DNA from 2 places in the Micrococcus endophyticus genome. Region 1 is predicted to be linked to the other one. Evidence: riboswitches for the same ligand, from Rfam matches in the RefSeq annotation. Region 1 holds a riboswitch; the other holds the start of a gene.

Region 1 (4,088 bases):
GCGCTGATGGGAGTGGTGTTCGTGCTGGTGTTCCTGCGGGTGCGCCGCGTGATGCCGCTGGTGGTCGCGCACTTCCTGCTCGACGCCGTCGGGTTCGTGGGCTACCCGCTGCTGGCGCGGGCGGGCCTGCTCGGCTGAGCGGCCCGCCCGCGCCGGATGCGTCAGAGGGTGACGTCGCCCCGCGGGGTGCGGAAGGTCACCGAGACGATGCCGGGGGTGCCCGAGGGCGCCACGTACTCCACGTTGAGGTCCTCCACGTGGGCGTCCTCGCCCTCGTCACCGAGCCACTCGGCCAGGCGGTCCGGGGAGCCGGCGATGCTCAGGCGCTCGATGGAGGCCTGGGGCTCGGCGGCCTGCGAGGGGTGCATGTCCTCCTGGCCGTCGGCCCAGCGCATGATGAACGGCAGCTGCGGGTCCGCGATGGTGCCCTTGATGCCGATCTGACGCCAGGACAGCTCGCGGCCGTCCGGGAAGCGACGGTTGCCGGGGACGGCCTCGCGGCCGAGGCGGCGCTCGAAGCGGCCGATGTCCGTGGTGGACACGGCCCAGCTCATCCAGCCGCCGCCCTGCTCGGAGCGGGCGCGGACCAGCTGGCCGAACGGCGCGCTGAGGGAGGCGGGGTGGTCGAGGGCCTCGACGACCTCCAGGTACTGCCCGCCCGCCATGGGGAACAGGGCGTTCTGCGTGCCGAAGCGGGGGTGGATGCCGCCCTTGATGCGCTCGACGCCCAGTGCCTCGGCGATGCGGGCGACGGTGGCGTCCAGGCCCTCGGGGCCGGCGGCGTAGGACACGTGGTCCATGCGACAGGAGTTCACTGCGCTGTTCCTCTCCGTTCCCCCGGTGCTCCGGGGGGTTGACCTGGGTGCGAGCTGCGGGGATCGGCCGGCCCTTGACGCGCCGGGTGTCCCCGTGCCGGAAGCGTATCCGCGTGTGACACGGGTGACGAAATCGTGGCGGAGCGGACGGCTACACTCGGTCATACGGTCACGAGAGCCAGCAACAGGCCCCGGCATGCTGGCCGGCAACCCTCCTTCCGCGGTGGGGTGCCCCGGGTGACGACCAGGCCGGTCCCGCACGGGCGCCGGCAAGCGCGGGCCGCTCCCACGGCCCCTCTCGACGGCGCCGGGTCATCTCCGGCACCTCGACGACGCCGGTTCCCGGATCGACACGTCGGCCGCCGGGCGGGGCGGTTCGGGTCCGGCCCCTGAACCCTTCAGGAGGGTCCGCCATGACCGACCAGACCACCCCGACCCCCGACGCCTGGGGCTTCTCCACCGCCCAGGTCCACGCGGGCGCCGCGCCCGGTCAGCACGCCTTCGGTGCGACCGCCCTGCCGATCTTCCAGACCACCTCCTTCGACTTCCCGTCCGCCCAGGTGGCCGCGGACCGGTTCGCCCTCAAGGACCTCGACCCGCTCTACACCCGCATCGGCAACCCGACGCAGGGCCCGGTGGAGGAGAAAATCGCCGCGCTCGAGGGCGGTGTCGGCGCGCTGCTGCTGGCCTCCGGTCAGGCGGCGACGACGTTCGCGATCCTCAACCTCGCCGGCGCCGGCGACCACGTGGTCGCCTCGGCCAGCCTCTACGGCGGCACGCAGAACCTGTTCAAGCACACCCTCGCCAAGGTCGGCGTCGAGACGACGTTCGTGACCGACCCGGACGACCTCGAGTCCTGGCGCGCCGCCGTCCGGCCGAACACCAAGGCGTTCTTCGGCGAGACCCTCGGCAACCCCCGTGGGGACGTGCTGGACGTGCGCGCCGTCGCCGACGCCGCCCACGAGGCCGGCGTGCCGCTGATCGTGGACAACACGCTGGCCACCCCCTACCTGCTGCGCCCGATCGAGCACGGGGCCGACGTCGTCACCCACTCCGCCACGAAGTACCTCGGCGGGCACGCCGCGGCCATCGCGGGCGTGATCGTCGACGCCGGCACGTTCGACTACGCGCAGCACGCCGAGCGCTTCCCCGGCTTCAACGAGCCGGACGAGTCGTACCACGGGCTCGTCTACGCGCGGGACCTCGGGGTGGGCTCGCCGCTCGGCGCCAACCTGGCCTTCATCCTCAAGGCGCGCGTGCAGCTGCTGCGCGACTACGGCTCCGCGATCTCCCCGTTCAACGCCTTCCTGGTGAACCTCGGCCTGGAGACCCTGTCCCTGCGCATGGAGCGGCAGGTGGCCAACGCGGCCGCGGTGGCGCGCTGGCTGGAGGGTCGCGACGACGTCGAGAAGGTGGTCTACGCCGGCCTGGAGTCCAGCCCCTGGCACGAGCGCGCCCAGCGCTACCTGCCGAAGGGCGCGGGCGCGTTCGTCTCCTTCGAGATCGCCGGCGGCCGCGAGGCCGGGGCCGCGTTCGTGGACGGACTCACCCTGCACCACCACGTGGCCAACATCGGCGACGTCCGCTCGCTCGTGGTGCACCCGGCCTCCACCACCCACTCCCAGCTCACCGACGACGAGCAGCGCGCCGCCGGCGTCACCCCTGGCCTGGTGCGGCTCTCGCTCGGCGTGGAGGACCTCGAGGACATCCTCGCCGACCTCGAGCGCGGTTTCGCGGCGGCGGCCTCGGCGGGGGAGCGGGAGTGACGGCCACCGTGAGCCGGCCGCCCCGCGCGGCCCTGCCCGAGGGCGGCCGCCACCGGCTGCGGATCGGGGAGCTGCGCACGGAGACCGGCGGGGTGCTCCCGGACGTCGAGCTCGCCTACGAGACGTGGGGCGAGCTGGATGCCAACGGCTCCAACGCCGTGCTCGTCCTGCACGCGCTCACGGGCGACTCCCACGTCGCCGCGCACGCCGCCGACCCGACACCGGGCTGGTGGGACGCCCTCGTGGGGCCCGGCCGCGCCGTGGACACGGACCGGTGGTTCGTCGTCGCCCCGAACATGGTGGGCGGCTGCCACGGCTCCACCGGCCCGTCCTCGCCGGCCGCCGACGGCCGCCCGTGGGGCTCGCGCTTCCCGTTCCTGACCCTGCGGGACGCGGTGGAGGCCGAGCGGCGCCTCGCCGACCACCTCGGCGTCGGCGCGTGGCAGGCCGTCATCGGCGGGTCGATGGGCGGCGCCCGGGCCCTCGAGTGGGCGGCGACGCACCCCGAGCGCGTGGCCGGCGTCGGCGTGCTGGCGGCGACCGCCCGCTCCTCCGCGGACCAGATCGCGTGGGGGCAGGCACAGACCGCGGCGATCCGCCTCGACCCGGGGTTCCTCGGTGGGGACTACTACGAGGGCGCGGGCCCGGCGGCCGGGCTCGGGATCGCCCGCCGCATCGCGCACACCACCTACCGCACCGCCGGCGAGCTGGAGCACCGCTTCGGTCGGAGCCCGCAGGTTGCCGAGGACCCGTTCGGCGCCGTCGTCGGGGTGCCCGGCGGGCGCGGGCGCTACGCCGTGGAGTCCTACCTGGACCACCAGGCCACCAAGCTCACCGGCCGGTTCGACGCGAACTCCTACCTGCTGCTCACCGAGGCCCTGATGGGCCACGACGTCGGCCGCGGGCGCGGCGGCGTGGAGGCGGCGCTCGCGGGGTACCGGGGCCGGGCGTTCGTGGCGGCCGTGGACAGCGACCGGCTGTACCTGCCCGCCGAGTCCCAGGCGCTTGCCGCGGTACTGCCGGCGCGGCCGCCCGTGCACACGATCGTCTCGCCGATCGGCCATGACGGGTTCCTCACCGAGTACGGCCAGGTGGCCGACGCCCTGCGCGACTCCCTCGCGCTCTGACCCCGCCCACCCCGCTGGACTTTCGCTCGGGAAATCGTCGCTACGCGACCGTTTCGCCGCCATGGTGACGACGATTTCCCGAACGAAAACGCCGGTGGGGGCGGGGCGCCGGGGGTGTCGGGAGGGGCTCAGCGCGCGACGACGTCGAGCGGCTCCGTGGGGTCCGAACCGTGGGGCATCTCGGCCCCGAACAGCGGCGCGGGCACCGGGCGCTTGGCGCTGACCCCGTCGCCCGAGGAGACGCCGCGGATGCGCCGGACCACCCACGGGGCCAGGTGGGTGCGCGCCCACGCCGCGTCCGACGCGCGGGCCTGACGCCATGTGCGCGGCGCGGCCGGCTCCGGGCGCAGCGGCTCGAGGCCGTGCGGCACGGCGAGGGT
Region 2 (4,088 bases), 1.2 Mb from region 1:
GCATCATCCCCCGCGCGGACGTGGACGTGGCCTCCACCGTGCCGGTGGTGGCGCCGATCCTCGAGCAGGTCCGCACCGGGGGCGAGGCCGCGCTGCTGGAGCTGGCCGAGCGCTTCGACGGCGTCCGCCCGCCCGCCCTGCGCGTGCCCGCCGAGGCGCTGGCCGCCGCCCTCGAGGGCCTGGACGCGGACGTGCGCGCGGCCCTGGAGGAGTCGATCCGGCGCGCCCGGCTCGTGCACGCCGCGCAGCTGCCGCAGGACAGCACGGTGGAGCTCGGCGAGGGCGCCTCGGTGCAGAACCACTGGATCCCCGTGGACCGCGTGGGCCTGTACGTGCCCGGCGGCCGCGCCGTGTACCCGTCCTCCGTGGTGATGAACGTGGTGCCGGCCCAGGCGGCCGGCGTCGGCTCGCTCGCGGTGACCTCCCCGCCGCAGGCCGACCACGGCGGCCTGCCGCACCCCACCGTGCTCGCCGCGTGCGCCCTGCTGGGCGTGGACGAGGTCTACGCGGCCGGCGGCGCGCAGGCCGTGGCGATGCTCGCCCACGGCGTCCGGGACGAACGCGGCGGGTGGCTCTGCGCCCCCGTGGACATGGTGACGGGGCCCGGCAACGTGTACGTGGCCGCCGCGAAGCGCGCCCTGCAGGGGATCATCGGCGTGGACGCGGAGGCCGGGCCCTCCGAGATCGCCGTGATCGCGGACGGCACCGCCCGCGCCGACTGGGTGGCCGCGGACCTGATCAGCCAGTCCGAGCACGACCCGCTGGCCGCCTCCGTGCTCATCACGGACTCCGAGGACCTCGTGCGGGACGTGCTCGCGGCGATCGAGGCGCAGGTGCCCGGCTCCCTCCACGAGGAGCAGATCCGCGTGGCCCTCACCGGGCCGCAGTCCGGCGTGCTGCTGGTGCGCGACCTCGACCAGGCCGTGGAGGTCTCGGACCGCTACGCCACCGAGCACCTGGAGATCCAGACCCGCGACCCTGAGGCCGTCGCGGCGCGGATCCGCAACGCCGGCGCCGTGTTCGTGGGCCCGCACGCCCCCGTGCCGCTCGGCGACTACTCCGCCGGCTCCAACCACGTGCTGCCCACCTCCGGCACCGCCCGCCACTCCTCCGGCCTGAGCACCGTGACGTTCCTGCGCCTGCAGCAGCGCATCCGGTACACCGAGACCGGGCTCAAGGAGCTCGCCGAGGGCATCAGCGTGCTCGCCGAGGACGAGCGCCTGCCCGCCCACGGGGTGGCGGTGCGGACCCGGTTCGCGTGAGCGGGTCGGTTCGCGTGAGCGGGTCGGTTCGCGTGAGCGGGTCGGTTCGCGTGAGCGGCCCGGCGGTGACCACCACGACGACGGCGGCCCGGCCCGGGGGCGCGGCGTGAGCGGCGCCGTCCGGGTGGACGCGTGGCTGTGGGCCGTGCGCGTGTACAAGACCCGTTCGGCGGCCACCGCCGCCGTGCGCGGCGGGCACGTGCGCGTCAACGACGAGCCGGTCAAGGCCGCCCACACCCTCGCCGTGGGCGACCGCGTTCGGGTGCGCAAGGACCAGCGCGAGCGGATCCTCGAGGTCACCGGGCTGATCGGCAAGCGGGTCGGCGCGCCCGTGGCCGTGAAGAACTACATCGACCACTCCCCGCCGCCGATCCCGCGCGAGCTGCTGGCGGTGCCCCACCGCGAGCGCGGCGCGGGCCGGCCCACCAAGCGGGACCGCCGCAAGCTGGACGAACTGCGCGGCCGCGCGTCGGACGAGCGGGGCTGAGCGGGCGGGGCTGGGCAAGGGCGAGGGTGTCAGCCCTCGGACCGGTACACCACCATGCGGAACGGGCCGCCGTCGGGCACGACGCCGGTCAGCGTCAGCGGCCCATCCGCCTCGCGGGCGGGCAGCCCCGCGGACCAGTGGCCGCAGCCCGGGGACTCCGCCATCACGTCGCTGAAGTCCTCGCCCGGCACCGTGGTCATCACGAGGCTGCGGCGGGACCCGTCCTGCTCCGCGCAGAGGAGCACCACCGTGTACTCCTCCCCGGCGCGGGCGTCCACGCGCAGCGACTGCGCCCCCACGGCCAGCCCCTCCCAGAGGATCGAGGCGCCGTCCGGGACGAGGGTCAGGGACGGGTCGAGCTCGGCGTAGGGGATGCCGTCCTCGTCCACGGCGCGGTTCAGGGCGGTCCGGGTGGCGGCGTCGTCCTGGGCCTGTGCGGCCGCCTCGTCCCCGGCGATCTCGGCGGCGGTGCCCGGCGTCGTCGGGGCGGCGGAGGTCGTCGGTGCGGCGGAGGACGTGCCCGCGGCGGAGGACGTCGTGCCCGCCGCCGAGGACGGCGCGGGCGACTGCGAGCCGACGCCCGCCGTCGTCGTGGAGGCACAGGCGGACAGTGCCAGGCCGAGCGCCGCGGCGACGGACAGGGCGACGGGGACGCGGGGGCGACGGCGGCGGTGCGGCATGGCTTCCCCTCTGCAGGATGACCGCGCGGGGTGCGCGGCGGATGCCCCAGTGTGACCCGGGCCACAGGGCGGGGCAACGCGTCGAGCGTGACGCCCTCGAATCGTTGCGCTCCCGTGACTCTGCACTGTGACGCCGGAAGACCGGCCCGCCGTCCCATCTGACGGACCACGTTGACCGGGCGGCGGGGACGGTCCTAGTGTGGGACGCAGAATCACGAGTTCCCGTCATCACGGCCCTGGCCGGCGGGACGGCAACCCTCTCACGCAGTAGTGGGGTGCTCCAGGTGATGATTCGGCCCCCGGGGACCTCCGGCGGGCAAGTACCGCGCCTCCGTGGATCGTGTCGATCCGCGTGACCGCCTCGCCGCGGAGCCGCGTTCGTCTTGCAGAGGACCGACGCCATGACCCGGACTCTCGATGACCGCACCCGCGTGTGGGACACCGACCTCTCCCACCACAACCTGCGCTCCGGCCTGTCCGCGTTCCCCACCGGGGTCGTGGCCGTGGCCGGCCTCGCCGAGGACCGTCGGGAGGTGATGGTCTCCTCCTCGTTCGGCGTGGGCATCTCCTGGGAGCCGGCCCTCGTGGCCTTCTCCGCGCAGAACACCTCCCGCACCTGGCCGCGCCTGCGGCAGGCCGCCTCGCTCGGCGTCTCGCTGCTCGCGGCGGACCAGACCCACCTGTGCCGGCAGCTCGCCTCCCGCGAGGGCGACCGGTTCGCCGGCCTGGACGTCCACGTCAGCCCGAACGAGGCCCTGCTCATCGAGGGCGCGGCGCTGTGGCTGGAGACTCGCCTGCACGCCGAGGTGCCGGCCGGGGACCACACCGTGGTGCTGCTCGAGGTGACCGGCTTCGCGGACCACACGGACGAGGTGGCGCCCGCCGCGCTGCACCGCAACCTGTTCCACGGCCTGCGCGCGCTCTGACTCCTCAGGCCCGTCGCGGGCGAACTCCGGGTGAACATTCCCCACGTGGTTCCGGCGGCGGCCGATCCGTGCGAGGATGGTGTCTGAAGTTGATCAAGCTGTATCCCGCCATCTTCACTGCTCGTCCTCCCGGCCCCGGCCGGTGCTGATGAGTGTTGGGCAAGCGGTTCAGTCTCGCCGCTTCACCCGCGTCCCATCCCGGGCCGCGGTCCAACACCGCCACCGCACTGCGGCGGCACATCGAAAGGACACCATCATGGCTGTCGGCACCGTCAAGTGGTTCAACGCTGAGAAGGGCTACGGCTTCATCGCCCCCGAGGACAACTCCGCGGACGTGTTCGTGCACTTCTCCGCCATCCAGGGCTCGGGCTTCAAGGAGCTCCAGGAGAACGACCGCGTCGAGTTCGAGACCCAGGACGGCCCCAAGGGCCTCCAGGCCGCGAACGTGACGAAGATCTGATCTTCGCCCACCAGGCTTGACGTCCCCCGGGGACGTCCCGACGCCCCCGGTCCACACGGACCGGGGGCGTCGTCGTGTCCGGGGGGTGGGCGTGTGCGCTGGTCGTCGTGTCCGGCGGCGGGCGGCGCCGTCGTGCCGAGGTCAGCGACGGCGGCGCGCGGCCGCCGTCCGCTCCAGCCCGGAGGCGGCGAGCACGGCGCACGCGAATCACACGGCCGCGGCCGGACCGAGCGGGGCGGCCAGCAGGCCGGCCGTCGCGGGCAGCACCACCTG

Evidence for each region. A riboswitch is a leader RNA that binds a small molecule or an ion and turns the genes downstream of it on or off. The one in region 1 is predicted to bind S-adenosylmethionine.
Region 2: linked by a shared signal. The riboswitch ahead of HDA33_RS12245 (flavin reductase family protein) and the one ahead of HDA33_RS06615 (bifunctional o-acetylhomoserine/o-acetylserine sulfhydrylase) in region 1 are both predicted to bind S-adenosylmethionine.

The regions. Positions count from the first base shown of each region.
Region 1 covers NZ_JACHMW010000001.1:1,444,076-1,448,163, reverse strand. The annotation lists gene HDA33_RS06625 (CPBP family glutamic-type intramembrane protease) at 1-138, shown strand, start outside; gene HDA33_RS06620 (VOC family protein) at 162-800, opposite strand; SAM riboswitch class IV at 983-1,097, shown strand; gene HDA33_RS06615 (bifunctional o-acetylhomoserine/o-acetylserine sulfhydrylase) at 1,229-2,581, shown strand; gene metX (homoserine O-acetyltransferase MetX) at 2,578-3,708, shown strand; gene HDA33_RS06605 (SGNH/GDSL hydrolase family protein) at 3,837-4,088, opposite strand, start outside.
Region 2 covers NZ_JACHMW010000001.1:2,648,999-2,653,086, reverse strand. The annotation lists gene hisD (histidinol dehydrogenase) at 1-1,262, shown strand, start outside; gene HDA33_RS12255 (S4 domain-containing protein) at 1,369-1,749, shown strand; gene HDA33_RS12250 (hypothetical protein) at 1,779-2,429, opposite strand; SAM riboswitch class IV at 2,640-2,758, shown strand; gene HDA33_RS12245 (flavin reductase family protein) at 2,831-3,355, shown strand; gene HDA33_RS12240 (cold-shock protein) at 3,612-3,815, shown strand; gene HDA33_RS12235 (MFS transporter) at 4,023-4,088, opposite strand, start outside.